One region of the Geobacillus sp. 47C-IIb genome, then DNA from elsewhere that is predicted to be linked to it. Evidence: predicted binding sites of a transcription regulator. Region 1 holds the regulator's gene; the other holds the start of a gene.
The links. Region 1 encodes CtsR, which represses protease genes until heat stress. Its sites were predicted from a motif close to ATGGTCAATAAAGGTCAAACA; they were not measured.

Region 1 (16,181 bases):
AGCCCCCCTCAAGATGAGATTTCCCATCGCGTTAGGCGAGTAAGATCCCTCGAAGATGACGAGGTCGATAGGTCCGAGGTGGAAGCGTGGCGACACGTGGAGCTGACGGATACTAATCGATCGAGGGCTTAACCTAGAAAAGTGGCGGCCGGAGCTAGACAGTACGAAAAGCGGAGGCTTCTTCCCACTAAACGGTTATCTAGTTTTGAGGGAATGATCCCACAACTTCATATTGCCTAGTGGTGATAGCGGAGAGGAAACACCCGTTCCCATCCCGAACACGGAAGTTAAGCTCTCCAGCGCCGATGGTAGTTGGGGCCAGCGCCCCTGCAAGAGTAGGTCGCTGCTAGGCCAAACAAAAAGCACGTCTTTTTCATTAGGAAAAAAGGCGTGCTTTTTCGTTTATCAGCTGCCTGATGTTTCGTCAGCCAAAAAAACGGATATTCTATAGTTAGTTTGACTTCTCCGGTAACTCTTGCAATTTTTCGTAATACATTATATAGTAAAAACAAGGTCAAATATAGTCAAAGTCAACAAGAAGGCGATGATGCCGGTTTCTCCCTATAGGTCTTCTAGTACAAGATGGCAGCTGGTTTCATCGCTAAGCAGGTTGATTGTGAGGAAGGTGGGAGGTAGAGTGCCAAACATTTCCGACATTATTGAGCAATATTTAAAGCAAGTACTCAATATGAGCGACCAAGATATCGTTGAAATTAAACGGAGCGAGATTGCGAATAAATTTCAATGTGTCCCATCGCAAATTAACTATGTCATTAATACGAGGTTTACTCTTGAGAGAGGGTATATCGTCGAGAGTAAGCGCGGTGGCGGCGGGTATATCCGCATTATGAAAGTGAAGACGAAAAGTGAGGCTCATCTTATTGACCAACTGCTTGAGCTCGTTGGCCATCGCATTAGCCAATCGAATGCTGAAGATGTAGTAAAACGTCTTGTTGAAGAAAAGGTAATTTCGGAGCGGGAAGCGAAAATAATGTTAAGCGTGATGGATCGCTCTGTCTTATACATTGGCTTGCCTGAGCGTGATGAATTGCGGGCGCGCATGTTAAAGGCGATGTTGACGTCGCTGAAGTATAAGTAGGGGAGGGGGAAGCGTTGATTTGCCAAGAATGCAAGCAGCGACCAGCAACGATGCACTTTACGAAAATTGTCAACGGTGAAAAAACGGAATTCCATCTTTGTGAACAATGCTCCAAAGAGCATGGCCACATGTTTATGCTCTACGGTAATGATGACTTTTCGCTCAATAACTTGTTAGCAGGACTGCTCAATTTTCAAGCTCCAATGAAAGAGATGACGGCCAATGCGTTTCCAAATCCCGATTTGCTTCAATGTGAGACATGCAAAATGACGTATCATCAGTTCACGCAAATCGGACGATTCGGCTGCGCTGACTGTTACCGGACGTTTGCCCGCTACTTGCCGCCGATTTTGAAACGGCTTCATAGCGGAAATAACGCCCATTCAGGGAAAATTCCGAAGCGGAAAGGCGGCGTTCTCCATTTACGCAAGCAACTTGCTGTGCTGAAGCAAAAGCTCCAAGAGCTAGTCGCCCGTGAGGAATTTGAACGGGCAGCCGAAGTGCGCGACCAAATCCGCTCTTTAGAGGATGAACTTCGCCAACGCGGAGAGGGGGATATGTAGCGGTATGTCGTTTGAGAAGTTTTTCAATACGGCGGTCAGCGCTTGGATGAGCCAAGAAGGACCCGATTCGGACATTGTTTTGAGCAGTCGCATCCGGTTAGCTCGCAATATTGTTGATTTCCGCTTTCCAACGCTGTTTAGCAGCGAGGAGGCAATGCAAATCGTTGCTCTGTTTGAGCGGACGTTTGCCTACCGTTCATACGGGGGGGCAGGCCGTTTTGAGCTGTTGAAAATGTCGGAGCTTCAACCGATTGAAAAACGGGTATTAGTAGAAAAGCACTTAATTAGCCCACATTTGGCGGAAGACTCTCCATTTGGTGCCTGTCTGCTCTCAGAAAATGAGGAAATTAGCATTATGATCAATGAAGAGGATCATATCCGCATCCAATGCTTATTTCCAGGGCTGCAGCTTGCTGAGGCGCTTGAGGCGGCGAGCGAATTGGACGACTGGATTGAAGGACATGTCAACTATGCTTTCGATGAGCGGCTTGGTTACTTAACAAGTTGCCCTACAAATGTTGGGACAGGACTTCGGGCGTCTGTGATGATGCATCTTCCGGCGCTCGTATTGACTCAACAGATCAACCGCATTATCCCTGCCATCAATCAGCTCGGGCTTGTCGTCCGTGGGACATACGGGGAAGGAAGCGAGGCGTTGGGTAATATTTTCCAGATTTCTAACCAGCTCACGCTTGGAAAGTCGGAGGAGGACATTATCGCTGATTTGCATACGATCGTCCAACAGCTGATTGCCCAAGAAAGAGCGGCCCGTCAGGCATTAGTGAAAACTTTGGGCATACAATTAGAAGACAAGGTGTTCCGCTCATACGGCATATTGGCTAACTGCCGCGTCATCGAGTCGAAAGAAGCGGCGCAATGTTTGTCAGATGTGCGTTTAGGGATCGATTTAGGATATATCAAAAACGTCTCGCGCAACATCTTAAATGAGCTAATGATTTTGACGCAGCCAGGTTTTTTACAGCAATATGCTGGTGGGGCACTCCGCCCCGAGGAACGGGATGTCCGCCGGGCGGCATTAATTCGGGAACGCTTAAAGATGGAAGAACGAAGAAAGATGGAGGGTGATGAACGATGATGTTCGGCAGATTTACGGAACGGGCGCAAAAGGTATTGGCGTTGGCACAGGAAGAAGCCATTCGCCTTGGCCATAACAATATTGGCACAGAGCACATTTTGCTCGGGTTGATCCGCGAAGGAGAAGGAATCGCCGCTAAAGCGCTTATGGCGCTTGGCCTTGGTCCAGATAAAATTCAGAAAGAAGTGGAATCGCTCATTGGCCGCGGGAACGAGGTATCACATACGATTCACTACACACCGCGGGCGAAGAAAGTGATCGAGCTGTCAATGGATGAAGCGCGGAAGCTCGGTCATTCGTACGTCGGCACGGAACATATTTTGCTTGGATTGATCCGCGAGGGCGAAGGAGTGGCCGCCCGCGTGTTAAACAACTTAGGGGTGAGCTTGAACAAGGCGCGCCAACAAGTATTGCAGCTGCTCGGCAGCAATGAATCAGTATCGGGCCATGGTGGTGGAGGTGCCTCGCATGTAAACACGCCGACGCTTGACAGCCTCGCCCGTGATTTAACGGCGATCGCCCGTGAAGGGCGGCTTGATCCGGTCATTGGCCGGAGCAAAGAAATCCAGCGCGTTATTGAAGTGTTGAGCCGACGGACGAAAAACAACCCGGTGCTGATCGGTGAACCGGGTGTCGGGAAAACAGCGATCGCCGAAGGATTGGCTCAACAAATTGTCAATAACGAGGTGCCGGAAACGTTGCGCGACAAGCGGGTCATGACGCTCGATATGGGTACAGTTGTGGCCGGGACGAAATACCGTGGCGAGTTTGAGGATCGGTTGAAAAAAGTGATGGATGAGATTCGCCAAGCAGGCAACATCATTTTGTTCATCGATGAGCTCCATACGCTAATCGGCGCTGGCGGAGCCGAAGGAGCGATCGATGCATCGAACATTTTAAAACCAGCGTTGGCACGTGGCGAACTGCAATGCATTGGAGCGACGACGCTTGATGAGTATCGGAAATATATCGAGAAAGATGCCGCGCTTGAGCGCCGTTTCCAGCCGATTCATGTCGATGAGCCAACTGTGGAAGAATCGATCCAAATTTTAAAAGGGCTGCGCGACCGTTATGAAGCGCACCATCGCGTCTCGATTTCCGATGAGGCGATCGTGCAGGCGGTCAAACTGTCGGACCGTTACATTACCGACCGTTTTCTGCCGGATAAAGCGATCGACTTAATTGATGAAGCTTGCTCAAAAGTGCGCCTCCGCTCGTTCACGGCGCCGCCGAAACTGAAAGAGCTGGAGCAAAAGCTCGAGGAAGTGCGGAAAGAAAAAGACGCGGCCGTACAAAGCCAAGAGTTTGAAAAAGCAGCCTCGTTGCGTGATATGGAACAACGGTTGCGCGAAGAGCTCGAGGAAACAAAACGGGCATGGAAAGAAAAGCAAGGTCAAGAAAATTCTGAGGTGACAGTTGAAGATATTGCTGCAGTTGTCTCAAGTTGGACCGGCATTCCGGTATCGAAACTCGCTGAGACGGAAACGGAGCGGTTGCTCAAGCTTGAAGAAATTTTGCATGCGCGCGTTGTCGGCCAAGACGAGGCGGTCAAAGCGGTTGCAAAAGCCGTGCGCCGTGCCCGGGCCGGTTTGAAAGACCCGAAACGCCCGATCGGTTCGTTTATTTTCCTCGGTCCGACAGGTGTCGGGAAAACAGAATTGGCCCGTGCATTGGCAGAAGCCATGTTTGGCGATGAAGACGCCCTGATCCGCATCGATATGTCCGAGTATATGGAAAAACACTCGACATCGCGGCTCATCGGTTCGCCGCCAGGGTATGTCGGCTACGAAGAAGGCGGCCAGCTGACAGAAAAAGTGCGTCGCAAGCCGTACTCGGTCGTTCTGTTGGATGAAATGGAAAAAGCGCACCCAGACGTATTTAACATTTTGCTGCAAGTATTAGAAGACGGGCGGTTGACTGACTCGAAAGGGCGGACAGTCGACTTCCGCAATACGATTATCATTATGACGTCCAATGTTGGTGCTGATGCGCTGAAACGGAACAAGTACGTCGGCTTTAATATTCAAGATGGGAACCAACAATATAAGGACATGAAAAGCAAAGTGATGGATGAACTGAAAAAAGCGTTCCGTCCGGAGTTTTTGAACCGGATCGACGAAATCATCGTCTTCCATTCACTTGAAAAAGACCATCTGAAACAAATTGTCCGCTTGATGGCTGATACGCTTGTGAAGCGGCTGAAGGAACAAGATATCGATCTTGAACTGACTGAAGCAGCGATTGAGAAAATTGCTGCCGAAGGGTTTGATCTGGAATACGGTGCCCGTCCGCTGCGCCGCGCCTTGCAAAAACATATTGAAGACCGTTTGTCCGAAGAATTATTAAAAGGCACGATCGCCAAAGGTCAAAAAGTTGCTGTCGATGTGAAAGATGGAGAATTTGTCGTGTTGTCGAAACAGGCGGTCGTGTAAAGGAAAAAGGTATGCGGCAGCTTGCTGCCCATACCTTATTTTATATGGAACATGTTGCAGAAAGGGTTAGACGGATGGCGAAAAAGAAAACAAAATTTGTTTGCCAAGAATGCGGGTATGAATCAGCGAAATGGCTCGGTCGTTGCCCGGGCTGCCAAACGTGGAACTCGTTCGTTGAAGAAATCGAGCGGACAAAACCGGCTGTGCGCGGGGCGTTTCTTCATTCGGAACCATCGGGGCCAGCCAAACCAATTCCGATTACGGCTGTTACGGCAGCACAAGAGCCACGCATTGAAACGAAAAGTGTGGAGCTCAATCGGGTGCTTGGCGGAGGAATCGTCAAAGGATCGCTCGTCTTAATCGGCGGTGATCCGGGTATTGGCAAATCGACGTTATTGCTGCAGACATCGGCACAGCTCGCTGCGGCCGGACATACGGTATTGTATATATCCGGTGAAGAGTCGGTGAAGCAAGTGAAGCTGCGCGCTGGGCGTCTTCACGCTGAGTCTCATCAACTGTATGTGTTAGCAGAGGCGGATTTGGAATACATTGTAACAGCAATTGAAACGATTCAGCCTGCTTGTGTGATTGTCGATTCCATTCAGACGATGTACCGAACGGATATTACATCGGCGCCGGGCAGTGTTGCCCAAGTGCGCGAGTGCACCGCTGAGCTAATGAAAATCGCCAAGACGAAAGGCATTGCCATTTTCATTGTTGGCCATGTGACCAAAGAAGGGGCGATCGCCGGGCCGCGCCTGCTTGAGCATATGGTTGATACCGTTCTTTATTTTGAAGGGGAGCGGCATCATACGTACCGCATTTTGCGGGCGGTGAAAAACCGCTTCGGTTCAACGAATGAAATCGGTATTTTTGAAATGCGTGACATCGGGCTGCGCGAAGTAGAAAATCCGTCGGAAGTGTTTTTGGAAGAACGGTCGCGCGGGGCGGCCGGCTCGACAGTTGTCGCGGCAATGGAGGGGACGCGTCCGGTGCTTGTTGAAATTCAGGCGCTCGTTTCGCCAACGAGTTTCGGCAACCCGCGACGGATGGCGACCGGCCTTGATCATAATCGCGTATCGCTGTTAATGGCTGTGCTCGAAAAGCGGGTCGGGCTCCTGTTGCAAAACCAGGATGCTTACTTGAAAGTGGCAGGTGGAGTAAAGCTTGATGAACCGGCAATCGATTTGGCGGTCGCCGTCAGCATTGCCTCGAGCTTCCGCGACCGGCCGACAAATCCAGCCGATGTCATTATCGGCGAAGTCGGCTTGACCGGGGAAGTGCGCCGCGTTTCCCGCATTGAACAGCGCGTGCAAGAAGCCGTCAAATTAGGCTTTTCACGGGTCATTGTACCAAAAAACAATTTGACTGGTTGGCAGCCGCCTGCAGGCGTCAATGTGATCGGTGTTTCGCATGTGGCCGAGGCGCTTGAGCATACGATGTTATAAACGATGTGAAAGGATCGAACCTTTTTGTCTTGCAGACGTAAAACATATAGTGAGAACCGAAGTGAATCGGGCGCTATACCGACACCCACCGCTTATGATTACAAGTAGATGTCAAATGTTCAAAAATGGTTAAAAATTGCTTTCCAATTGGTTTCAAACATTGGAAATTGTTTATAATGTTAGATAGGGAGGTGAAGATGAGCCGATGGTCAAACGTATTGTACAACTATTTTTTCTTGCGGTGGGCGGAACGTTGGGAGCCATGTTTTTGCCCGATTTGCTTGAGCTGTTGAATGTAAGCGGCGTGTCGCTTGTCAATAATTCATACACGCTGGCGGTGTTAGGCGCAGTGGTTTTCTTTTTGCTGACGTTTTGGCTTGTCGATTATGTCGTCGATATGATCCGTTGGGCTGAGGAAACGTTGGTCAAGGCGCCGGTCGCTGATGTGTTATTTGGCAGCCTTGGGCTGATTTTTGGTCTTATTATCGCATTTTTAGTCGTTATGCCGTTGCAGTCGTTTCACATTCAAGTGTTGAATACAGTGTTACCGATTTTTTTAACTGTGCTGCTTGGCTATTTAGGATTTCGCGTTGGTTTAAAGAAACGGAATGAGCTGATGAACTTATTTTCTCTTTCCAATCGAATGACGAAGAAAAAAGGTGGAGAAGTCGAAAACGAAGCGTCTAAAGGCGGAGCAGTGAAAATTTTAGACACAAGCGTCATCATTGATGGGCGGATTGCGGACATCTGCCAAACCGGATTTCTTGAAGGACCGCTTGTCATTCCCCGCTTTGTGCTAGAGGAGCTCCAGCATATCGCTGATTCTTCCGACGTACTGAAGCGAAACCGCGGTCGCCGTGGCTTAGATATTTTAAACCGCATCCAAAAAGAGATGGCGATGAAGGTGGAAATTCACGAAGCGGATTTCAGTGATGTGCAGGAAGTCGATAGCAAGCTCGTTAAACTGGCGAAACAGCTTCAAGGAGTTGTCGTTACGAACGATTTTAATTTAAACAAAGTGTGTGAACTGCAAAATGTGCGCGTCCTCAATATTAACGACTTAGCAAACGCTGTTAAACCGGTCGTGCTGCCGGGTGAAGAGCTGAATGTGCACGTCATCAAAGACGGGAAAGAGCATAACCAGGGTGTCGCCTATTTGGACGATGGGACGATGATCGTCGTCGAAGATGGCAAAGAATATATCGGCAAACGGGTTGACGTCTTGGTCACGAGCGTGTTACAAACATCTGCGGGGAGAATGATTTTTGCCAAACTAAAACTGCTGCAAAAGGCGCTGTAAAAAGAACAGGGGAAACGTCTAATGAATTACGAAGCGATCGTATTAGCGGCCGGACAAGGAAAACGGATGAACGCCGGCATGAACAAGCAATTTATTGAACTTGGCGGCGAGCCGCTCATTGTCCGAACGCTGAAAGTGTTCGATGGTGATGAGCGATGCAACGGCATTGTGCTTGTCGTCAATCCAACTGAGCGAGGCCAGTTCGAACAACTTTTCGAGCGCTACCGCATTCGAAAAGTAGTGGCATTCGCCGATGGTGGACAGGAGCGGCAGCATAGTGTTTATAACGGGCTGCAGGCGCTGAGGAGTGGGGAGATTGTCCTCATTCACGACGGTGCCCGCCCGTTTGTGCGTATCGGGCATTTGCATGAGCTGGCGGATGCCGCTGTTCAATATGGGGCGGCTATTCCAGCAGTGAGGGTAAAAGACACGATCAAAAAAGTGGACGGTTTGTTTGTCGAACAGACGATTGATCGTTCCAGCTTGTGGGCGGTGCAAACGCCACAAGCTTTTCGTCTGTCTTTGATCATGGAAGCGCATGAAGAGGCGAAAAAAGCCGGTTACCTCGGCACAGATGATGCCAGCCTTGTTGAGCGGCTCGGCAGGCCGGTGAAAATCTTAGAAGGGGACTACCGCAATATTAAGCTGACAACTCCGGAGGACCTTTTATTTGCTGAGGCGATTTTAGCAAGCCGCATCGCAGAGTAGATGGGGGTGAAGAGATGTTTCGCATTGGACAAGGGTTTGACGTCCATCAATTCGTTGAAGGGCGTCCGCTCATCATTGGGGGCGTACATATTCCGTATGAGAAAGGGCTGCTTGGCCATTCCGATGCCGATGTGCTGCTTCACGCGGTAGCGGATGCATGCCTTGGAGCGATTGGCGCTGGCGATATTGGCCGGCATTTTCCGGATACGGATCCGCGCTATAAAGACGCTGATTCAGCCGAGTTGCTTGCTCACGTATGGTCGCTCGTCCGGCAAGAAGGGTATGTGTTAGTGAACGCAGACTGCACCATTATCGCACAAAAGCCGAAGATGGCGCCGTACATTGAGGAGATGAAGACGGTGATCGCCCGGTTGCTCGAAGTCGAACGTTCGCAAGTCAATGTGAAGGCGACAACGACAGAAAAGCTTGGGTTCACTGGGCGCGAAGAAGGCATTGCTGCTCAAGTGGTTGTGTTGCTGCAAAAGAGCGAGGCATAATGTTTGGCTTTGTTATGATCGCTTGAGAAGCAGCGGTACAACGGGAAGCATTTCGTTCTCCGTTTTTTTGCTGGGGGACGTTTACGTGTTGTGCGGAAGAGTCCGGTGTCAGCGGCATGGTGCCGTTAAGGTGAGCCTTCCGTTTTGAACTTTGCCACGATAAACGGTACAATAATAGCACAAGCTTTGATGGAATTGGAGGTTTGGACGATGGCAAAAAACGTGCGCGTGCGCTATGCGCCGAGCCCGACTGGCCATTTGCATATCGGTGGGGCACGGACAGCGCTGTTTAACTATTTGTTTGCCCGCCATTACGGCGGAAAAATGATCGTCCGCATCGAAGATACGGATATTGAACGGAACGTTGAAGGCGGCGAAGAGTCGCAGCTTGAAAACTTAAAATGGCTTGGCATCGATTATGACGAATCGATTGATAAGGACGGCGGATATGGGCCGTATCGTCAGACGGAACGGCTCGATATCTATCGGAAGTATGTGAACGAGCTGCTTGAACAAGGGCATGCGTATAAATGTTTTTGTACACCGGAAGAGCTCGAGCGGGAACGTGAGGAGCAACGGGCGGCAGGTATTGCTGCTCCGCAATACAGCGGCAAATGCCGCCATTTAACGCCGGAGCAAGTTGCCGAGCTTGAAGCACAAGGAAAACCGTATACGATCCGCTTGAAAGTGCCGGAAGGGAAAACGTATGAAGTAGATGATTTAGTGCGCGGTAAAGTGACGTTTGAATCGAAAGACATCGGCGATTGGGTCATTGTGAAGGCGAACGGTATTCCGACGTACAACTTTGCCGTTGTCATTGATGACCATTTGATGGAAATCAGCCATGTGTTCCGCGGTGAGGAGCATTTATCCAACACGCCGAAACAGCTAATGGTGTACGAATATTTCGGTTGGGAGCCACCGCAATTCGCCCATATGACATTGATTGTCAACGAGCAGCGGAAAAAGCTATCCAAGCGCGATGAATCGATTATCCAGTTCGTGTCGCAATATAAAGAGCTCGGCTATTTGCCGGAGGCGATGTTCAACTTTTTCGCCCTTCTTGGCTGGTCGCCGGAAGGAGAAGAAGAAATTTTTACGAAGGACGAGCTCATCCGCATTTTTGATGTCGCCCGGCTGTCGAAATCGCCGTCGATGTTTGATACGAAAAAGCTGACATGGATGAACAACCAATATATCAAAAAGCTGGATCTCGACAGGCTTGTCGAGCTGGCGTTGCCGCATTTAGTGAAAGCCGGACGCCTGCCGGCAGATATGAGTGATGAGCAGCGGCAATGGGCACGCGATTTGATTGCCTTGTACCAAGAGCAAATGAGCTACGGTGCGGAGATCGTTTCGCTGTCCGAGCTGTTCTTTAAAGAAGAAGTCGAATACGAAGACGAAGCCCGCCAAGTGCTCGCCGAAGAACAAGTACCGGATGTGCTCTCCGCCTTTTTGGCGAATGTGCGTGAGCTTGAGCCGTTTACGGCGGATGAGATTAAAGCAGCGATCAAAGCAGTGCAAAAATCGACAGGGCAAAAAGGCAAGAAGCTGTTTATGCCGATTCGCGCCGCAGTGACTGGGCAAACACACGGACCGGAACTGCCGTTTGCCATCCAACTGCTTGGCAAACAAAAGGTGATTGAACGGCTCGAACGGGCACTGCATGAAAAATTTTAATCAGTCTTTTATGCACGTTTGTTTTGTAGCTGTGGTATAATAATAAAAAGTTTTTGGCTGAACAAGTACACATCATGACAAAGCGTTGACGAGGAGAAGTAGGAGACATCGGCATTCCAGAGAGAACCGCCTTGGCTGGGAGCGGTTTATGCCCGGTGTTGTCTGAAATGCGCCTCGGAGTCTCCTTTCGAACCGGAACAGAGACGTTCTGCAGTAGAGGGGAGCGGAGTATCTCCGTTATCAGACTCAAAGTGAGCGAAACAGCGCATCCGTTTCGCTAAACAGAGTGGAACCGCGCCAAAAGCGTCTCTGTGTCTTCGGCACAGAGACGCTTTTTATTCATCTATATTGACAATAGAATGGAGGGAGGATGCTATGTTTAAAACATTAAAAGAAGACATCGAAGTGATTTTCGATCAAGATCCGGCAGCAAGAAGCTATTTGGAAGTCATTTTAACGTATTCCGGCTTGCATGCCATCTGGGCACACCGGATCGCCCATGCGCTTTACAAACGGAAATTTTTCTTTCTTGCCCGTTTGATTTCGCAAATTAGCCGCTTTTTCACTGGCATTGAAATACATCCAGGCGCAAAAATCGGCCGCCGCTTTTTCATCGATCATGGCATGGGAGTGGTGATTGGTGAGACGTGCGAAATTGGCGACAACGTCACCGTCTATCAAGGGGTTACATTAGGCGGGACGGGGAAAGAAAAAGGGAAACGCCATCCGACGATTAAAGACAACTGTTTGATCGCTGCCGGGGCGAAAGTGCTCGGTTCGATTACAATTGGGGAAAATTCCAAAATTGGCGCTGGGTCGGTTGTGTTAAAAGATGTGCCGCCCAACTCAACGGTTGTCGGCATCCCTGGCCGTGTTGTGGTGCGCGACGGGGTAAAAGTGAAAAAAGATTTAAATCATACCGATTTGCCGGACCCGATCGCGGACCGATTCCGGGAGCTTGAGGCTGAAATCGCCCGGCTGCAAAGCGAGCTTGAGGCATTGAAACAACATGAAAGGAAGAGCGAATATGAGCAGTATCCGACTTTATAATACGTTGACGCGAAAAAAGGAAACGTTTGAGCCGCTCGAACCGAACAAAGTGAAAATGTATGTATGTGGCCCGACGGTCTATAATTATATTCATATCGGCAATGCTCGCGCCGCTATCGTCTTTGATACGATCCGCCGTTATTTAGAGTTCCGCGGTTATGATGTGACGTATGTATCCAACTTTACTGATGTCGACGACAAGCTAATCAGGGCGGCCCGCGAGCTTGGTGAGAGCGTGCCGGCGATCGCCGAGCGGTTTATTGAGGCGTATTTTGAGGACATTGAGGCGCTCGGCTGCAAAAAAGCAGATATCCATCCGCGCGTGACGGAAAATATCGAAACGATTATCGAATTCATTCAAGCGCTCATTGACAAAGGCTATGCGTACGAAGTCGATGGTGACGTATACTATCGGACGCGCAAGTTTGATGGCTACGGCAAATTGTCGCATCAGTCGATCGATGAGCTACAAGCGGGGGCGCGCATCGAAGTTGGGGAAAAGAAAGATGATCCACTCGATTTTGCTCTTTGGAAAGCAGCGAAAGAAGGAGAGATTTCTTGGGACAGCCCATGGGGGAAAGGGCGGCCCGGTTGGCATATCGAATGTTCAGCGATGGCGCGCAAATATTTAGGAGATACGATCGACATTCATGCTGGCGGCCAAGACTTAACGTTTCCACACCATGAAAACGAAATTGCCCAATCGGAAGCACTGACCGGCAAACCGTTTGCGAAATATTGGCTGCACAATGGGTATTTAAATATTAACAATGAAAAAATGTCCAAGTCGCTTGGCAACTTTGTACTTGTTCACGATATCATCCGGCAGATTGACCCACAAGTGTTGCGTTTCTTTATGCTGTCGGTGCACTATCGCCACCCGATCAACTATAGCGAGGAGCTGCTTGAGAGCGCTCGGCGTGGTCTCGAACGCTTGAGGACAGCATACGGTAATTTGCAGCACCGGCTTGGGGCGAGCACGAACTTAACCGATAACGACGGCGAGTGGCTTTCGCGCCTCGCGGATATCCGCGCCTCGTTCATTCGTGAAATGGACGATGATTTCAACACAGCAAACGGCATTGCGGTCTTGTTCGAGCTCGCCAAACAAGCGAACTTGTATTTGCAGGAGAAAACGACATCCGAGAATGTCATTCACGCGTTTTTGCGCGAATTTGAGCAGCTGATGGATGTACTCGGCCTTACTTTGAAACAAGAGGAGTTGCTTGACGAAGAAATTGAGGCGCTGATCCGCCAGCGCAATGAAGCGCGGAAAAATCGTGACTTTGCCTTAGCCGACCGCATCCGCGACGAGTTGAAAGCAAAAAATATCATTTTGGAAGATACGCCGCAAGGGACGAGATGGAAACGGGGATCGTAAACGATGGCACAGTTTGAAATCATCCATGATGTGAAACAATTAAATGGCTTGGCGCTCGCCTATATTGGCGACGCCGTTTACGAGGTGTATGTGCGCCGCCATTTGCTTGCGACTGGTAACGTTCGGCCGCATGAGCTGCATCGGCGGGCGATCCGCTATGTGTCGGCGCGGGCGCAGGCGAAAGTCATTTTAGCTTTGCTTGATGAAGACGCGCTGACCGATGAGGAGAAAGCCATCGTCCGCCGCGGCCGCAATGCCAAATCTGGCACGACTCCGAAAAACACGGATGTTCAGACGTATCGGCATAGTACAGCGTTTGAAGCGTTAATCGGGTACCATTTTTTAAGGAATGATGAGAAGCGAGTCGATGAGCTGATCGGCCGTTCATTTGCCATTATTGAAAGGGAAGAAAGGGCGTTGGAATGATGGAGTACATTATCGGCAGAAATCCGGTTATTGAAGCGCTCAAATCCGGGCGCGACATCAATAAAATTTGGATCGCCGAAGGGGCACATCGTCACGCCGTCGAGCCCGTCCTCGACTGGGCGAAGCGGCGGGGGGTGATCGTCCAATATGTCCCGAAGCGCAAGCTCGACCAAATGGCTGAAGGGGCGCACCAAGGAGTTATCGCCCAAGTGGCGGCGTACCGCTACTATGAGGTGGATGACTTATTCGCCCGCGCCGCTGAACGCGGCGAGGCGCCGTTTTTCCTCGTGTTGGACGAGCTTGAGGATCCACATAATTTAGGGGCCATCATGCGTACAGCCGATGCGGTCGGGGCTCATGGTGTCATCATCCCGAAGCGGCGTTCAGTCGGGCTGACGCCAACGGTCGCAAAGGCGTCAACTGGAGCGATTGAGCACATTCCGGTTGCGCGTGTGACGAACTTGGCACGGACGATCGACGAGTTGAAGGAGCGGGGAGTTTGGGTGGCCGGAACCGACGCAGCTGCCAAAGATGATTACCGTTCACTTGACGGTACGATGCCGTTGGCGCTTGTGATTGGCAGTGAGGGCAAAGGCATTAGCCGTTTAGTGCTCGAAAAGTGTGATTTTTTATTCCGGCTGCCGATGCGCGGTCATGTCACCTCGCTCAACGCTTCCGTTGCCGCCAGCCTACTTATGTATGAGGTGTACCGGAAGCGGTATCCATTAGGGGAATAGCTGATGAACATTTTGATTGTTGACGGCTATAACATCATTGGGGCATGGCCGGTGCTGCGCCAGTTAAAAGAAGAGGGCGATCTAGCTGCAGCAAGGGATTTGCTGATTGATAAAATGGCTGATTACAAAGGGTTTACTGGGGATCATGTCATGATCGTGTTTGACGCCCATCTCGTGCCAGGGAATGAGAAAAAATATAAAAATTACGATGTTGACGTTATTTTTACAAAGGAAAATGAGACGGCCGATGAACGGATTGAACGGTTGGCAAAAACGTTAATGAACGCGCGCACAAAGGTATATGTAGCGACATCTGATTATACTGAGCAATGGACAGTGTTTAGCCAAGGTGCCCTGCGCAAATCGGCACGCGAACTGCTGTACGAAATCGAGGCGGTTGAGCGGGATATTTCCAAAAAACTGAAGGAGATCAAGCAGCACACCCCCATCTCGAAAATGCCGCTCAATGATCGAGTTGCCGAAATTTTTGAAAAATGGAGAAGAGGGCAAAAATGAGCGGTTGACGCTGTAAAAATTTGTACTGTATAATAAATATTAGCGATTGATGCGGTCGGGGGGATCAGCGTGGGGGAATGCTTCAGAGTAGACAATGTCAGAGACTACCAAAAGTTGGATGATGAACAACTTGTCGCACTCGTTCATCAAGGGGATGGGGAAGCGCTTGATTTTTTAATTCACAAATACCAAAACTTTGTGCGCGCCAAAGCCCGCTCGTATTTTTTAGTCGGAGCCGATCGGGAAGATATTGTGCAGGAAGGGATGATCGGGCTGTATAAGGCAGTCCGCGATTTTAAAGGGGACAAGCTCTCCTCATTTAAAGCGTTTGCAGAGCTTTGTATCACAAGGCAAATGATCACCGCTATTAAAACAGCGACCCGCCAAAAACATATCCCGCTCAACTCTTACGTTTCTTTAGACAAGCCCATTTACGATGACGAATCAGACCGGACGCTCATGGATGTGTTGTCCGGTACACAAGCGACGGATCCGGAAGAATTGATTGTCAACCGCGAGGAAGTCGACGATATTGAGCTGAAGATGGCGGAGCTGCTAAGCGATCTAGAGCGGAAAGTGCTTGCCTTATATTTAGATGGGCGCTCGTACCAAGAAATTTCGGAAGAGTTGAACCGCCATGTCAAATCGATCGACAACGCTTTGCAACGTGTGAAGCGGAAGCTCGAGAAATATTTGGAATATCGGGAGATTAGCTTATAAGCAGCGTACCATCCTGAGGCAAAGGAAGACCAAAAGATAGCATTGACAGCAGAAACATGGGTATGATAAATTTTTATGGACATCCTGCGGAAACGGTGAAATGTTTATGCGCCAAAAAGTAACCCTGGCTTGCGAGCAGTGCGGAAGCCGAAATTATACAACGACAAAACAGATGGGCCGCCTCGGTGAGCGCCTGACGGCCAACAAATTTTGCTCAGTATGCAACAAACATACCGTCCATCGCGAAACGAAATGAGCGGTGGCGACAGTTTTGAGCAATCGTGGAGGTACGAGTGATGCAGCGAGTAACCAACTTTTTTAAAGAGGTCGTACGCGAACTGAAAAAGGTAAGTTGGCCAAACCGGAAGGAGTTAGTCAACTATACGGCGGTTGTGTTGGCCACGGTGGCGTTTTTCACCGTCTTTTTTGCCGTTATCGATCTCGGAATTTCACAGTTAATTCGCCTTGTGTTTGAATAAGAGGGCGAATGATATGCTATAATGAAAGATAATCGTAAGAGTATGGAAC
Region 2 (16,181 bases), 720 kb from region 1:
AAAGGATCGGGGATGATTCACCCGAACATGGCGACGATGCTCGCGTTCATTACGACCGACGCCAACATTTCGTCGCCAGTGCTGCAGGCGGCGCTGCGTTCGATTACCGATGTCTCGTTTAACCAAATTACAGTCGACGGCGATACGTCGACGAACGATATGGTTGTTGTCATGGCGAGCGGTTTGGCCGGAAACGATGAGCTGACGCCGGACCACCCGGACTGGGAAAACTTTTACGAAGCGCTGCGGAAAACGTGCGAAGATTTGGCGAAACAAATTGCCAAAGACGGCGAAGGGGCAACGAAGCTCATTGAAGTGCGCGTTCACGGAGCGAAAACGGATGATGAGGCGAAAAAAATCGCTAAGCAAATCGTCGGGTCCAATTTGGTAAAAACAGCTGTCTACGGTGCGGATGCCAATTGGGGGCGGATCATCGGCGCGATCGGTTATGCTGATGCTGATGTTGATCCTGCAAATGTCGATGTTGCCATCGGGCCGATCGTGATGTTAAAAGGGAGCGAGCCGCAGCCTTTTTCGGAAGAGGAAGCGGTCGCCTACTTGCAAAACGACATGATCGTCATTGATGTCGACCTTCATTTAGGTGAGGGCTTTGGCATTGCATGGGGCTGCGACTTAACATATGATTACGTGAAAATTAACGCCAGTTACCGGACATAAGGGGAGAGGAAAATGGAGAACACGGTCGTGATCAAATGCGGCGGCAGCGTGCTTGATGAGCTATCTCCCGCTTTTTTTGCCAGCGTGAAAACGATGCGCGAACAAGGGATGAATGTCGTCATCGTCCACGGTGGCGGGCCGGAGATTGGAAAGATGCTGAAACAGTTGAACGTGCGAAGCGAATTTGTCAATGGTTTGCGCAAAACGACGAAAGAGGTGCTTGCCGTTGTGGAAATGGTGCTGTCCGGTAAAGTGAACAAGCAGCTCGTCACGATGTTCAAACAGCACGGTTTACCGGCAGTGGGCATTTCAGGGGTAGACGGAGGGCTGCTTGAAGCGGAACCGATTGACGGGATTAAGCTTGGCTACGTCGGCCGCGTCACAGCTGTTCGCGTCGATTTGCTGCAAACGCTACTTGCCGCAAACTACATACCGGTCATTTCACCGCTTGGCGTTGGTCGGAGCGGACAAACGTACAACATTAATGCGGACACGGCAGCAGGGGCGATCGCGGCAGCCATCGGCGCCAATCAGCTCGCGTTTGTGACGAACGTGCCCGGCCTTTTGCAAGACGGGACGCTCATCGGGGAAGCAACAGCGGAAACGGTCGAGCAGCTGCTCAAAGACGGTGTCATCACCGGCGGGATGATCCCGAAAGTGAAAGCGGCGCTCTCCGCCTTATCCGATGCGTTGCCGAAAGTGATGATTGTCAGCGGCAAAACGCCGTTTTATGAGCAAGGAACATGGCACGGGACAACAATCCGTAAAGAAGTGGGGGCATATTTATGAGCGCACTGTTTCCAACCTACAACCGTTGGAAAATTTCTGTTCAATCGGCAGAAGGGACGGTTGTGACTGATGTCAATGGAAAACAATATCTCGATTTCGTGTCTGGCATTGCTGTTTGTAACCTCGGCCATCGTCATCCGCACGTCAAGAAAGCAATTGAAGAGCAGCTGAACCAATATTGGCACGTATCAAACTTGTTTACGATTCCGATTCAAGAAGAAGTCGCCTCCCAGCTTGTTGCCCACAGCGCCGGCAATTACGTCTTTTTCTGCAACAGCGGAGCCGAGGCGAACGAAGCGGCGTTGAAACTGGCACGCAAACATACGGGAAGGCATAAAGTCATCACATTTCATCAGTCGTTTCACGGCCGAACGTTTGCGACGATGGCCGCGACCGGGCAAGAGAAAGTGCATAGCGGATTTGGTCCATTATTGCCGGAATTTATACACTTGACGTTTAACGATGCGAGCGCGCTCGAGAAAGCGATGAACGATGAGATCGCGGCAGTGATGCTCGAGATCGTTCAAGGAGAAGGTGGTGTCCGCCCGATTGATCCAGTGTTTTTGCAAACAGCTGCCGAGCTATGTCAAAAATACGGTGCGCTCTTGATCATTGACGAAGTACAAACCGGCATCGGTCGGACCGGGAAGCCGTTTGCGTATCAACATTTTGGCATTGAGCCGGATATTATGACGGTCGCCAAAGGACTGGGCAGCGGCATTCCGGTCGGTGCAATGATCGGCAAGGCGTTTTTAAAAGATTCATTCGGCCCTGGAGTGCACGGGTCGACGTTTGGCGGCAACCCGATCGCGATGGCCGCCGCCAAGGCGACACTTGAAGTCGTGTTCGATTCGGCATTTTTACAAGAGGTTCAAGAAAAAGGAAGCTACTTGCTTGGGCGGTTAAACGAGGCGCTCTCCCCGCTTGAAATTGTCAAGGACGTGCGCGGACTCGGACTGCTTGTTGGGGTGGAATGTCAAACGGAAATCGCTCCACTGTTGCCTTTGATTCATGAAAGCCGCTTGCTCGTTTTGCCGGCCGGACCGAAGGTGATCCGACTGTTGCCACCGCTTGTCGTGACGAAAGACGAAATCGATCAAGCAGTGGATATTTTAACGGCAACATTGAAGAATGCCAACGCCTCGGCTGTCTTGTAATCAAATCAGGCAGTTGACGGCTTCATTTTTATTCTTGTTTTTGCATAAAAATTCTCTAACGGTTATAAAAATTAAACGATGAGGTGGCGCTAATGAAAGCGTATTTGCATCTGGCCAGTGGAAAAACGTTCAGCGGTAAGCTTGCCACCCCGCTTGAAAAAAAGGTGAGCGGGGAGATCGTTTTTTTTACCGGTATGACTGGGTATCAGGAAGTGCTGACCGACCCGTCGTATAAAAATCAAATCATCGTCTTTACGTACCCACTGATCGGCAATTACGGCATCAATGATGAAGATTTTGAAAGCAAACGCCCGCATGTGGCAGCGGCCGTCGTCTATGAGGCGAGCAACGAAGGGTTTCATTATGGAGTGAAATACAGCTTGGCTGAATATTTGCGGCACTGGAACATTCCGCTGCTTACTCACGTTGATACGCGCGCCCTTGTCAAAGAAATTCGCATGGAAGGAACGATGATGGCAGAACTAAGCTCGTCGCCCATCCCAGCGGTGATGGATGAAGAGACAACATTTCCTGTGTGCGCCGTGTCGACGAAAAAGATGGAGACGTACGGCCAAGGCGGACCGCATATCGTGCTAATCGATTTCGGTTATAAAAAATCGATTTTACAGTCGCTCGTATCACGCGGCTGCCAAGTAACCGTCGTGCCGCACGATACGGCGCCGGAAGCGATCGATGCGCTTAAACCGGATGGCCTTGTCCTCTCAAACGGCCCCGGAGATCCGAAACAGCTAAGCGTTCGGCTTCCAGCCATTCGCCAGCTTATCGACCGGTATCCAACTTTAGCCATTTGCCTCGGCCATCAGCTTGTTGCCTTGGCGTACGGGGCGGATACGGAAAAGCTTCGCTTCGGGCACCGCGGCGCCAACCAGCCAGTGTGGGATGCTGTAAAACAAAAAGTGATGATCACGTCGCAAAACCATAGTTATGTCGTCAAAGAGAAAAGCCTTGAGGGCAAGCCGTTTGCCATTCGTTTCATCAACATCAACGATGGCTCAGTGGAAGGCATGATCCATCGCGATAAACCAATTTTGTCGGTGCAGTATCATCCGGAAGCTCATCCGGGGCCGCAAGATACCGGCTATATTTTCGATGAATTTTTGCAAACCGTCGCAAAGGGAGAGAAAGTATATGCCTAAAGATTCCTCGCTTCAGTCGATTCTCCTGATTGGGTCGGGGCCGATCGTCATCGGCCAGGCCGCTGAGTTTGACTATTCTGGGACGCAGGCATGCATCGCCTTAAAGGAAGAAGGATACCGTGTCATTTTAGTGAACAACAATCCGGCGACGATCATGACCGATGACGTCCATGCTGATGCTGTGTATTTTGAGCCGCTCACCGTCGACGCGATCGAAGCGATCATCGCCAAAGAGCGTCCGGACGGGCTGCTGGCGACGTTTGGAGGCCAGACCGGGCTCAACTTGGCGTTTCAACTGTATGAAGCCGGGGTGCTCGAAAAATACGGGGTGAGACTGCTCGGAACACCGATTGAAGCGATCAAGCGCGGAGAAGACCGCGAAGCGTTCCGCGCGTTGATGCATGAGCTTGGCGAACCAGTGCCGGAAAGCGAAATTGTGACAAACGTCAAAGAAGCGGTCGCGTTTGCTGAACAAATCGGTTTTCCGATCATTATTCGTCCCGCGTATACGCTCGGCGGGACGGGCGGCGGCATCGCAGAGAATATGAAGCAGTTTATTGCATTGGTAGAAAAAGGGCTAGCGGAAAGCCCGATCCGGCAATGTTTAATTGAGCGGAGCGTCGCTGGATTTAAAGAAATTGAATATGAAGTGATGCGAGATCAGTCAAATACGTGCATTACGGTTTGCAATATGGAAAACGTCGATCCGGTCGGTGTCCATACGGGCGACTCGATCGTCGTCGCGCCGTCGCAGACGCTGACGGACGAAGAGTACCAAATGCTCCGCTCTTCAGCAGTGAAAATCATTTCAGCGTTAGGTATCATCGGCGGCTGCAACATTCAGTTCGCCCTTGATCCAAATAGCAAACAATATTACTTAATCGAGGTGAATCCGCGCGTCAGCCGTTCGTCGGCGCTTGCGTCAAAAGCGACCGGCTACCCGATTGCTCGCATCGCAGCCAAGCTGGCTGTTGGCTATACGCTCGCCGAGCTCATCAACCCGGTGACGAAAACAACGTACGCCAGTTTTGAGCCCGCATTGGATTATGTCGTTGTCAAGTTTCCGCGCCTGCCGTTTGACAAGTTTCCGCATGCCGACCGGAAGCTCGGCACGCAGATGAAAGCCACCGGAGAAGTAATGGCGATCGATCGCAATATGGAACGGGCGTTCCAAAAAGCGGTTCAGTCGCTTGAGGGCAAAAATAATGGATTGTTTTTGTCGGAACTTTCGGCAAAAACGAATGACGAACTAAAACAGCTGCTCGTCAATAAAGACGACCGCCGCTTTTTCGCCATTTTAGAACTGCTTCGTCGCGGTGTGACGGTCGAAACCATTCATGAGTGGACGAAAATTGACCGTTTCTTCCTTTGTACATTTGAACGGCTCGTTGCGCTCGAAAAGCAGGCGGCAGCCGTTACGCTCGATACGATCGATGAAACGATGTTCCGTTTCTTAAAAGAAAAAGGGGCAAGCGATGCTTTTTTGGCCGAAACGTGGAGCGTAACCGAGCTTGAGGTGCGCAACAAGCGGAAAGAACTTGGCATCGTGCCATCATACAAAATGGTCGATACGTGCGCAGCCGAGTTCCATTCGGAAACGGATTATTATTATTCCGCGTATTTCGGCGAAGATGAGCGAAAACAAGCAAGTGGCAAAGAAAAAGTGCTGATCATCGGCGCGGGGCCGATTCGTATTGGCCAAGGGATTGAGTTCGATTACAGCTCCGTCCATAGCGTGTTCGCTTTGCAAAAGGAAGGCTATGAGACGATCATGATCAACAACAACCCGGAAACGGTGTCGACCGATTTTGCCATTGCCGACCGCTTGTATTTTGAGCCGTTGACATTAGAGAGTGTCCTCGATGTCATTGAAGCGGAACAAATCCAACATGTGATCGTTCAATTCGGCGGTCAGACGGCGATCAATTTAGTGAAAGGACTCGAAGAAGCAGGGGTACGGCTGCTTGGTGTCACCTACGATATCATCGATCAGCTTGAAGATCGCGACCGCTTTTACCAGCTGCTTGAAGAGCTCGACATTCCGCATGTGCCCGGTCTGATGGCGAACGATGCTGAAGAGCTCGTAGCCAAAGCGGCGGAGATCGGTTACCCGGTGCTGCTTCGTCCATCTTATGTGATCGGCGGTCGCGGCATGTTTATCATCCGGAGCGAGGCGCAGCTCGCCGCATTGATCGAACAAGGTGAGTTGACATACCCGATTTTGATCGATGCGTATTTGGACGGAAAAGAGGCGGAAGCGGATATCGTGACAGACGGGACGGACATTTTGCTTCCGACGATTATCGAACATGTCGAAAAAGCCGGCGTTCATTCCGGTGACAGCTACGCTTGGCTGCCGGCGCAGACGCTCACCGAGGAAGAAAGAGCCAACATCGTCGACTATGCGAGGCGGATCGCCAAAAAGCTTGGTTTTAAAGGAATCATGAATATTCAATACGTTATTGCTGACGGAAACGTATATGTGCTTGAAGTGAATCCACGCGCCAGCCGGACAGTGCCGATCGTCAGTAAAACGACTGGCGTGCCGCTTGCGCAAATTGCGACAAAGTTATTGCTTGGGAAATCACTTGTCGACATTCCAGGCGGAAAAATGAGCGGATTGACGGTTATGCCATACGTCGTCTTGAAATATCCGGTCTTTTCAACTTACAAGCTGCCAGGAGTTGACCCAACGGTTGGGCCGGAGATGAAGTCAACCGGAGAAGGCATCAGCATTGCCATGACGAAAGAAGAAGCAGCGTACAAGGCGTTTTATGCCTATTTGCAAAAGAAAGCGAATGCGAATGAGCTATATGTTATCGGCGACATCGACGCGGAGCTGGCGGCGGAGATTGAAACGAAACAGCTGAATATCGTTACGGATGTTTCATTTGCCGACTGGGTGAAACGCGACGGAGCGCTGGCAGTGATCGACTTGCGCAAGGAGGAAGGCGAGGCGCCGAAACGGATGGCTGCGTTGTCCCAACAATTACTCGTCTTCACGGAGCGTGAAACGCTCGATCTCTTTTTACAGGCGCTCACTGTAGGTCAGCTCGATGTACAGCCGATCAGCGGTTGGATTAAAAAGAAAAAACAGGCAGAACAGGCGGTGATCGCATGAATACAGTGATGTCATTAAAAGGGAGAGACTTTTTAACGCTTCTTGATTTTTCTACAGAAGAGATTTTTGACTTGCTGGCGTTAGCAGGCGACCTAAAAGCAAAGCAAAAAGCCGGCATGCCGTATACGCCGCTTGCCGGCAAAACGATGGCGATGATTTTTGAAAAACCATCGACGCGCACGCGCGTATCGTTTGAAGTCGGCATGATTCAACTTGGCGGCAGTGCGCTTTATTTAAACAGCAACGACTTGCAGCTCGGTCGCGGTGAAACGATCGCCGATACGGCTCGCGTCCTGTCGCAATACGTCGATGTCATTATGATCCGGACATTTGCCCACCAAAAAGTCGAAGAGTTGGCCGAATACGCATCGATTCCGGTCATCAATGGCTTGACGGACGACGATCATCCGTGCCAGGCACTGGCGGATTTGCTGACGATTTATGAAGTGAAGAAAACGTTCCAAGGTATCAAGCTCGCTTATGTCGGGGATGGCAACAATGTTGCCAACGCACTCTTGGCGGCTGCGGCGAAAGTCGGCATGGATGTGGCCATCGCTTGTCCACCGGGTTATGAGCCGAAGGCAGCTTATGTAGAAGCGGCGCGCCAAATCGGGGAAAAAACAGGCGCGGCGGTCACAGTGACGCACGACCCGCTCGAGGCGGTGGCGGGAGCGGATGCGATTTATACGGACGTCTGGACGAGCATGGGACAGGAGAGTGAGAGCGATGAGCGGCTGCAAGTATTTCAGCCATATCAAGTAAATGAAGCGCTCGTTAAAGCAGCGAAACCGGACTATATATTTTTGCATTGCTTACCAGCCCATCGCGGCGAGGAAGTGACGGCCGGTGTCATGGACGGTCCGAATTCGATGGTCTTTGAACAGGCTGGCAATCGCCTTCACGCACAAAAAGCGATTTTAGTGTCGGTTTTATAATGGAAAGAACGATGTCCTGCCAAGTGTGGCGGGACATCTTTTTTATTCGGGGCGGCGCAACTGATGATTTTCGGAGGTAATGGAACGATTACAGGCGAAGCAACCCACTGTGCTTGCTGTCTCCCGGCTAACAAGCCATCATTTTCCTTCTTATGAATCGTGGCGCAACGGGGAATGATAACAAATGCAATCGAAGCAAGGGGGATGAAACAAATGGGCCAACCGCGCCATTTTAAACCTGGGGATAAAGCGCCGAACAACGGTGTTTACATTGAAATCGGCGAAACAGGTGACAATGTAAAAAATCCGAAAAAGCTGAAACTAAAAGCCGGCGATACGTTCCCGGAAACGTCGAATCATAACCGGCATTGGACATATTTGCGCAAACCTTAATGTGCGAAAAAAGCCATTCCGTTTTGGAGTGGCTTTTGATTTGCCGTGCGCCGTGCAATCCGCTATAATGATTTATAGTCAAAGAAGGTCAAATGGAGGGAACGGCATGGACGCAAGCCGTTTGACAGAAAAACTGCAAGAAGCGCTCATGGCGGCGCAGTCGCTCGCCAAAGAACGCCATCATCAACAGCTTGATGTTGAGCATCTTCTGAGCGCGCTGCTTGAACAAGAAGGTGGCTTGGCGCCGCGGCTGTTGGAACTTTCCGGTGCCGATCGGAACAAGGTAGTCGGTTTTCTAAACGAGCAGCTTCGTCATAAGCCGGAAGTGCACGGGACGGAGGGGCAGCTATACATTGCCCCGGCGTTGGCGCGGCTGCTTGACGAAGCAGAAGCCGAAGCGAAACGAATGCAAGATGAATACGTGTCGGTTGAGCATGTGCTGCTCGCTTTGCCGTCCGGTGCTGAGCATATCGCCCGGCGTCTGGCGTCGTTTGGGTTGACACGTGAAGCGCTGTTGACAGCATTGACAAAAGTAAGGGGGAATCAACGCGTGACAAGTCCGCATCCGGAAGCGACGTATGAGGCGTTGACAAAATATGGGCGCGATTTAGTCGCCGAAGTGAAGGCGGGAAAAATCGACCCGGTGATTGGCCGTGACAGTGAAATTCGTCGCGTGATTCGCATTTTGTCACGGAAAACGAAAAACAATCCAGTGCTGATCGGCGAACCGGGCGTTGGGAAAACGGCCATTGTTGAAGGGCTCGCCCAGCGCATCGTCCGCAAAGACGTTCCGGAAGGGCTGAAAGACAAAACGATTTTCGCGCTTGATATGAGCGCGCTTGTTGCCGGGGCGAAGTTTCGCGGCGAATTTGAGGAGCGGCTGAAGGCGGTACTGAACGAAATCAAAAAAAGCGATGGCCGTATCATTTTGTTTATTGATGAGCTACATACGATTGTTGGTGCCGGTAAGGCAGAAGGGGCGATCGACGCCGGCAATATGTTGAAGCCGATGCTCGCCCGCGGCGAACTGCGCTGCATCGGGGCAACGACGCTGGATGAATATCGACAATATATTGAAAAAGACCCAGCGCTCGAGCGCCGTTTCCAGCAAGTGCTCGTCGAAGAGCCGAGCGTTGAAGATACGATTTCGATTTTGCGTGGATTAAAAGAACGGTACGAAGTGCACCATGGCGTGAAAATTCACGACCGTGCGCTCGTCGCGGCCGCAGTATTGTCTGACCGTTACATTTCCGACCGCTTTTTGCCTGATAAAGCGATTGATTTGGTCGATGAAGCGTGCGCAACGATCCGCACGGAAATGGAATCGATGCCGTCCGAGCTCGATGAGGTGATGCGCCGCGTCATGCAGCTTGAAATCGAAGAGGCTGCCTTAAGCAAAGAAACAGATGAGGCAAGTCGGACACGGCTTGAGGCGCTGCAAAATGAACTTGCTAACTTGCGCGAGAGAGCGAACGCCATGAAAGCAAAATGGCAACAAGAAAAAGAGACGCTCGATCGTGTCCGCCGCGTGCGCGAGGAGCTCGAACGGGCCAAGCGCGAGCTTGAAGAAGCAGAAAACGACTACGATTTAAACAAAGCGGCCGAATTGCGCCATGGACGCATCCCGCAGCTTGAGAAACAACTGAAGCAGCTCGAGCAGGAAGCAAGCGGCCAAGGAGAAGGAAAGCTGTTGCGCGAGGAAGTGACGGAAGAAGAAATCGCCGAAATTGTTTCACGTTGGACCGGCATTCCACTCACCCGCCTTGTGGAAGGGGAAAGAGAGAAGCTGCTCCGTCTCCATGAATTGCTGCACGAGCGGGTCATCGGCCAAGACGAGGCGGTCGAACTTGTCGCTGATGCCGTCTTGCGGGCGAGAGCGGGCATTAAAGACCCGAATCGCCCGATCGGTTCGTTTCTTTTTCTCGGCCCGACCGGTGTCGGCAAAACAGAGCTCGCCAAAACGCTCGCCGAAGCGCTGTTTGACAGCGAAGAGCAGCTAATTCGTCTTGACATGTCCGAGTATATGGAAAAGCATGCCGTTTCCCGCCTGATCGGGGCGCCGCCTGGTTATGTCGGCTACGAGGAAGGCGGTCAGCTGACAGAGGCGGTGCGGCGCAAGCCATATTCCGTTTTGCTGCTTGATGAAATCGAAAAAGCGCACCCGGACGTGTTTAATCTTTTGCTGCAGCTGTTGGATGATGGACGGCTCACTGACTCGCAAGGACGGACCGTCGATTTTAAAAACACGGTCGTCATTATGACGTCTAACATCGGCTCGCCGCTCTTATTAGAAAGCCGCAACGGCGAAATCGAAGAAGAGACACGGAAACAGGTGCTTGATCAACTGCGCGCCCATTTCCGCCCCGAGTTTTTAAACCGGATCGATGATGTCGTCTTGTTTAAGCCGCTGTCAACGAATGAGGTCAAAGGCATCGTCGCTAAGTTTGCCCGCGAGTTGTCGCGTCGTTTGGCCGATCGGCATATTGAGCTCGTGCTGACGGAAGAAGCGAAACAGCATATCGCCGAAGCCGGCTTTGATCCGGTATACGGCGCCCGCCCCTTGAAGCGGTTTATGCAAAAGCAGATTGAAACCCCGCTTGCCAAAGAGTTGATCGCCGGGCGGGTGAAAGATTACAGCACTGTCACGGTCGATGTCGAAAACGGCCAGCTTGTGATCCGTCCGTCCGCGTAAAAACGTTTTTAGGCGAAGGGGCTATATCACTGACGGGAGAGATGGTTTCTTTTGACGGCAACGAAAAATGGTGCGGCGGTCCAAAAGGTGTCCCGATATAGTGTTCGGGGCACCTTTCTTTTCTTTCACCGATCGTCAAGGGTATAATGAAAAGAAAAAAGAAAGGAGAGTGCTTGGTTGGCGCGGGAACGAAAAATTTCGCTGAATGAGCTGTTTGCCCAAACGAAACAACTTCTCCTTGAACACGGATATGAAGGATTTACGTTTGGCTTGCTGGCTGAAAGGCTTGGAGTGGCGCGGAGTGCAATTTATAAATATTTTGAGAACAAAGAGGAATTGATTACTACATATATGGTAAATGAAATGGAAGAAGTGTTCATAAAATTAGAACATATACATGTGTATCCTACCTTTGATGAGCAATTTCGTTTTCTGCTCGATTTCATCTTATATCATAATGATCTTCATGAAATGATTTCGATTGGAAAACGAATTCCAGAAAACCATCCAAAAGTGCAGGAAAATAAACAGCGTCTCGCCCAGTTTCACAAGAGAATGTATGAAGAGCTAGAGCATTTAATCAAACGGGGAAAACAGGAAGGGAAAATAAAGCCGCACCTTCCGAACCAAGTAATTCTTGGTTATATTTTTCAGTCAGTCTCTGTTCCTCATTTTCCCGGCATCTCTCTTGCTGAATGGGTGGAAAGCATTAGGGAGATCATTATGTACGGGGTCATGAATAGAAATTGACAGTTATGTCACTTTCCCATTATCATTAAGTTGTATTTAAAGTGACAAGTTTGTCACTTTTGTTGATCAAACGAAATGGAGGATGAGTAATGAATCGATGGTTGCAGACGGTGACAGACCGGGTAACGACGAAAAAAGGAATGTGGTGGACACTAGTCGTATGGTTTATTGTCACTGTTGTGTTGGCCGTTGCGGCGCCGAGTGTAAAAGATTATGAAGTATCGAGCATTGAATCACTGCCGGAAGATGTACAGTCGATGGTGGCGCAAAAGAAAATCGATCAATACTTTGCGAATAGCGACGGCATCCCTGCGATTTTTGTTTTTCGTTCTGATGACGAGCCGATTTCAACAGAAGAATTGCAGCGTTTGTTGGCCGATATTGAGAAAAACCACCAAGAAGCACTTGAACAGCTTGTTCCAATTGCTTCCCTCCCACCGCAAGCCGCAGCACGGTTTTTTGCTGAAGATGGGAAAATCGCGGTTGTTCCAGCGATTTATCAGTCTTCATTGGAATCGAAAGAAATTCGCACGATCAATGACGATATTCAGAAACTCGTCCATAGCGAAAGCGATGTAAAGCTTTATATTACTGGTCCGGCTGGCATCGCGGCGGATACGCTGGAATTGTTTTCGCGCGCCGATGTTGTGCTCATGCTCTCAACAGTTGGACTGATTCTAGTGCTGCTGATCATCATTTACCGCTCACCACTATTGGCGCTCATTCCGCTTGTTGTCGCTGCGTTTGTGTATGAAGTAGTCGTGCAGCTGCTCGGGCTGTTAGGGCGAGGAGGACTTGTCATCTCCAACCAAACGGTTTCGATTATGTCCATTTTGCTGTTCGCTGCGATTACGGATTACTCATTGTTTATCTTTTCCCGCTACCGGGAGGAGCTGAAACGGTACGAGAACAAGTGGGAGGCGATGAAGCAGGCGATGCGCGAGACCGGGCTGCCTGTCCTGTTTTCAGGGGGCACCGTATTGGCAGCGATGCTCGTGTTGTTTTTCGCCAAGCTAGGGGATTATCGAAATTTTGCCCCGACGTTTGCTCTCACGATGGCCATCATCATGATTGCTTCGGTCACGCTGATCCCGGCTTTGTTCACGTTGTTCGGACGTAAAGCGTTTTGGCCGAACATTCCGCGTGTCGGTGATGCCAAAGAGAAAGGAATGCGGACATTTTGGGAAAAAGTTGGTCGGTTTGTCGTTCGCAAGCCGCGTCTGACCGTGGCTCTCATCAGCTTGCTCCTTGTGGTGATGGCTGCTCATACGTCAGCATTGCGCTATGAGTATGATCTAATCAAATCATTCCCGGAAGATATGCCGTCGCGCCAAGGATACGAATTGCTCGAGAAGCATTTTGCTAAAGGAGAGTTGGCGCCAACAACGGTCTTGTTTGAGGGGAAAAATGCCTTGACGCCACAACAAATGAAAGAGTTGCAGGAACAACTCGAGAAACAGCCGCTTGTCAGTGAGGTGCGTCCGGCCGGCACAGCGGATGATGGACGTGTGGTCTCGTTTACACTTACATTTCGGGAAAACCCATACGATGTCAAAACGATTGATGCGTTAGACCGGATCATCGATCGGAAGGAAACGATCATCAAACAAAGCGGGCTTGATGGACGACTTTATTTCGCCGGAGAGACGGCAGCGAAAGTGGATGAGCGGGTCGTAAACAACCGCGATATGGTTGTCATTGTCACGTTGGAGACACTTCTTATTTTCCTTCTGCTCATTGGGTTGACAAAGTCCGTAAAACGATCGCTGTATATGATCGGAACGATTCTCGTTTCGTTCGCGGCGGCACTTGGTCTTGGCATTTGGTTGACGGATTTGTTGTTTGATATCAAAACTGTCAGCGACCGTGTGCCGATTTATGCGTTTGTGTTTTTAGTGGCGCTTGGTATTGACTACAATATTATACTCGTGTCGCGCTTCCAAGAAGAGTGGAGAACTCATTCCGTCAACGGGGCGGTCGAACGAGCGGTAGCCCATACTGGCGGCGTCATTTCTTCCGCTGGCCTCATTTTGGCGGCGACGTTTGCCGTGTTGATGACTCAGCCTGTACAACTGTTGTTTGTGTTCGGTTTCCTCGTGGCCATCGGTATTTTACTTGATACGTTTCTTATTCGCGGGATGCTGCTGCCCGGGCTTATTGTCTGGATAGAGAACGGACGGCAGCGAAACGTTCAAACGGGCAACGAATAATGTACAAAAGAACGGACATAAAAACAACGCCTTGGAGTTTTAACAGCTCCAAGGCGTTGTTATTGATCAAAGGTTTTCTAGATTAATGATGGTGCCCGGCTGGCTCGTCCGGAATCAAGGCTGCTACTACAACGATCAAAATCGTAGCGACGACACTGATGATCGCGCCGGTCGTAAAATCATAGCTAATGCCTTGCATCGAGCCCATAACATAGGTCGCCATTTGCACGAGCAAAAACGTCCAGAAAAATGTCCAAAACAGGCGCATCTTGTTTCCTCCTATCTTCGCATCATTTCTTCCCTTATCTTATCACAATTTGTTCATTTAGGCATATACCCGGACGTTTTTTTTCGTCGGGCATATCGTATACTGTACAATTATGTATCGCCAAACAAGGGTGAATGGAAACGATGGCAGGACAACAACGGTTTTTCCAACTTGATGGGCAATGGTGCATCGTTCACGTGCCGGAGCGCCCGAACGGGTTTGCCCTTTTTTTAATGGGGGACGGCGATCATTTCGTGAACGAACAGACGAGTTTTTGGCTCGAGCATCCGGGGCGGCGCCAGTGGCTGGAGGAGTGGCTTGAACGTGGGTATACGGTGTTTTACTCTCATTTGTACGGCCGGCATTGGGGAAGCCCAAAAGCAGTCCGGCTGGCGCGTCAGCTTATCTACTCAGTACTGAAAAGCGAAATTGTCAACAAGCGCATTTATATCGTTGCCGAAGGAATGGGCGCACTTGTCGCCTCGCAGCTGCTTGGCGCCATGCCAAGGCAAATCCGCGCCGTCGCCATGATCAACCCTTGCCTTGATGTACGTGCGCAGCTCAGCTATGCGCAGGAACATTCGTTGATGTATCGACGGATGGTGAAAGAAATCGCGCTTGCCTATGGCATGAAGGAAGAAGAGGTGCCGGAGGCTGTTCCGTCCCTTTTTCTCAGCCCTCATGATGTTCCGGTGACGATTTGGCAGCTCGCCGGTGTGAGCGAATATCCGTCCGCACTGCACAGCCGCAAATACGAACAATGGATGAAAACGATGAACGATCGAGTGCGCGTCGTTTATCATTTACTGGAAAGGCGGCGCCAGCTGGCAGCGCAAATCGGACAATTTTTTCGCCAGTACAATGAGCTCCCGTAAACAACGAAGGCAGACGCATCGCTTGGTTGCGTCTGCTATTTTTTTATGAAATCGACGAGTGAAGAGATCTTTTTGACAAGCGGTTTTAACTGTTGCAAAGAGTCCGTCAGCACGCTGACATTTTCAAACAGTTTCATAAAATCAATGTTTGGCAGCGGGAGCGGATCTGTCTCCTCCCGCTCTTCCCGCCGGTCGGTTTGGCGTGGGGGGAACGGGCCGAACATGAGGCGAGAGAAGCGATCATGCGGCTCGCGATGCTGTTCTGGTGTTGGATTGTTCGCCATGTAGCGTCCTCCCTTTCGTACCATCTTTACTTGTCATTGTATTGTATGAGCGGAAATGAAAAACGGTTTGGACAAATGCCTTTAAGTACAGAGAAGCGCCTGAATTCTCTTTGCTTTTCTTTCAAGGGGATCTCCGCTTTTCTATTGCGCACATGCGCTCTTTCCGATAAAATTAGTACCAAGTAATAATAATTGGTTATGTGGATTGATTGTATATTGGGAATTACGCTGTATTCAAAAGGATTTTCGGTTATTTTGCAAGGAAAAAGGAGATGAGTAGCATGGGAGCAGGAATTATCGGCGTTGGTTACTATGCACCGGAAAAGGTGTTGACAAACGCTGACTTGGAAAAAATGATGGACACATCAGATGAATGGATTCGAACGCGCACGGGGATTGAAGAACGGCGCATCGCTCCAGATGAGATGGATACATCTGACATGGCGTATTTTGCTGCTGAGAAGGCGCTCGCTCACGCGGGCATTTCCGCGAAAGACATTGATTTGATTTTGGTAGCTACCGTTACTCCGGACCGCCCGTTCCCGTCTGTTGCGTGCATGTTGCAAGAGCGCCTCGGTGCTGTCAACGCTGCAGCGTTGGACATTAGCGCTGCCTGCGCCGGGTTTATGTATGGGGTCGTGACGGCGAGCCAATTCATTGACAATGGTGCATACAAGTATATATTGGTAGTAGGCGCGGAAAAACTATCAAAAATTATTGACTGGACCGACCGGAATACGGCAGTGCTGTTTGGCGATGGCGCCGGGGCGGTCGTCATGGGGCCGGTGTCACCCGGACGCGGCATTTTATCCTTTGAATTAGGCGCTGACGGAACGGGAGGAAAACATTTATATCAAGACGAATATATCATC

Region 2: a site for CtsR is predicted at 8,305-8,325, ahead of clpB (ATP-dependent chaperone ClpB). Genes of this name have one in related genera too.

What each region holds. Positions count from the first base shown of each region.
Region 1 is NZ_CP061473.1:2,025,270-2,041,450, forward strand. It holds rRNA gene IC804_RS10275 (23S ribosomal RNA) at 1-136, shown strand, start outside; rRNA gene rrf (5S ribosomal RNA) at 236-352, shown strand; gene ctsR (transcriptional regulator CtsR) at 638-1,099, shown strand; gene IC804_RS10290 (protein-arginine kinase activator protein McsA) at 1,114-1,662, shown strand; gene IC804_RS10295 (protein-arginine kinase McsB) at 1,667-2,758, shown strand; gene clpC (ATP-dependent protease ATP-binding subunit ClpC) at 2,755-5,190, shown strand; gene radA (DNA repair protein RadA) at 5,265-6,638, shown strand; gene IC804_RS10310 (PIN/TRAM domain-containing protein) at 6,844-7,938, shown strand; gene ispD (2-C-methyl-D-erythritol 4-phosphate cytidylyltransferase) at 7,960-8,646, shown strand; gene ispF (2-C-methyl-D-erythritol 2,4-cyclodiphosphate synthase) at 8,661-9,143, shown strand; gene gltX (glutamate--tRNA ligase) at 9,354-10,823, shown strand; T-box leader at 10,900-11,137, shown strand; gene cysE (serine O-acetyltransferase) at 11,199-11,873, shown strand; gene cysS (cysteine--tRNA ligase) at 11,851-13,254, shown strand; gene IC804_RS10340 (Mini-ribonuclease 3) at 13,258-13,680, shown strand; gene rlmB (23S rRNA (guanosine(2251)-2'-O)-methyltransferase RlmB) at 13,680-14,417, shown strand; gene IC804_RS10350 (NYN domain-containing protein) at 14,421-14,933, shown strand; gene sigH (RNA polymerase sporulation sigma factor SigH) at 15,003-15,653, shown strand; gene rpmG (50S ribosomal protein L33) at 15,760-15,909, shown strand; gene secE (preprotein translocase subunit SecE) at 15,950-16,132, shown strand.
Region 2 is NZ_CP061473.1:2,741,745-2,757,925, forward strand. It holds gene argJ (bifunctional ornithine acetyltransferase/N-acetylglutamate synthase) at 1-678, shown strand, start outside; gene argB (acetylglutamate kinase) at 691-1,467, shown strand; gene IC804_RS13840 (acetylornithine transaminase) at 1,464-2,624, shown strand; gene IC804_RS13845 (carbamoyl phosphate synthase small subunit) at 2,717-3,781, shown strand; gene IC804_RS13850 (carbamoyl-phosphate synthase (glutamine-hydrolyzing) large subunit) at 3,774-6,902, shown strand; gene argF (ornithine carbamoyltransferase) at 6,899-7,837, shown strand; gene IC804_RS13860 (YjzC family protein) at 8,051-8,230, shown strand; gene clpB (ATP-dependent chaperone ClpB) at 8,337-10,922, shown strand; gene IC804_RS13870 (TetR/AcrR family transcriptional regulator) at 11,100-11,672, shown strand; gene IC804_RS13875 (MMPL family transporter) at 11,762-13,882, shown strand; gene IC804_RS13880 (YjzD family protein) at 13,965-14,150, opposite strand; gene IC804_RS13885 (alpha/beta fold hydrolase) at 14,285-15,025, shown strand; gene IC804_RS13890 (hypothetical protein) at 15,061-15,309, opposite strand; gene IC804_RS13895 (beta-ketoacyl-ACP synthase III) at 15,591-16,181, shown strand, end outside.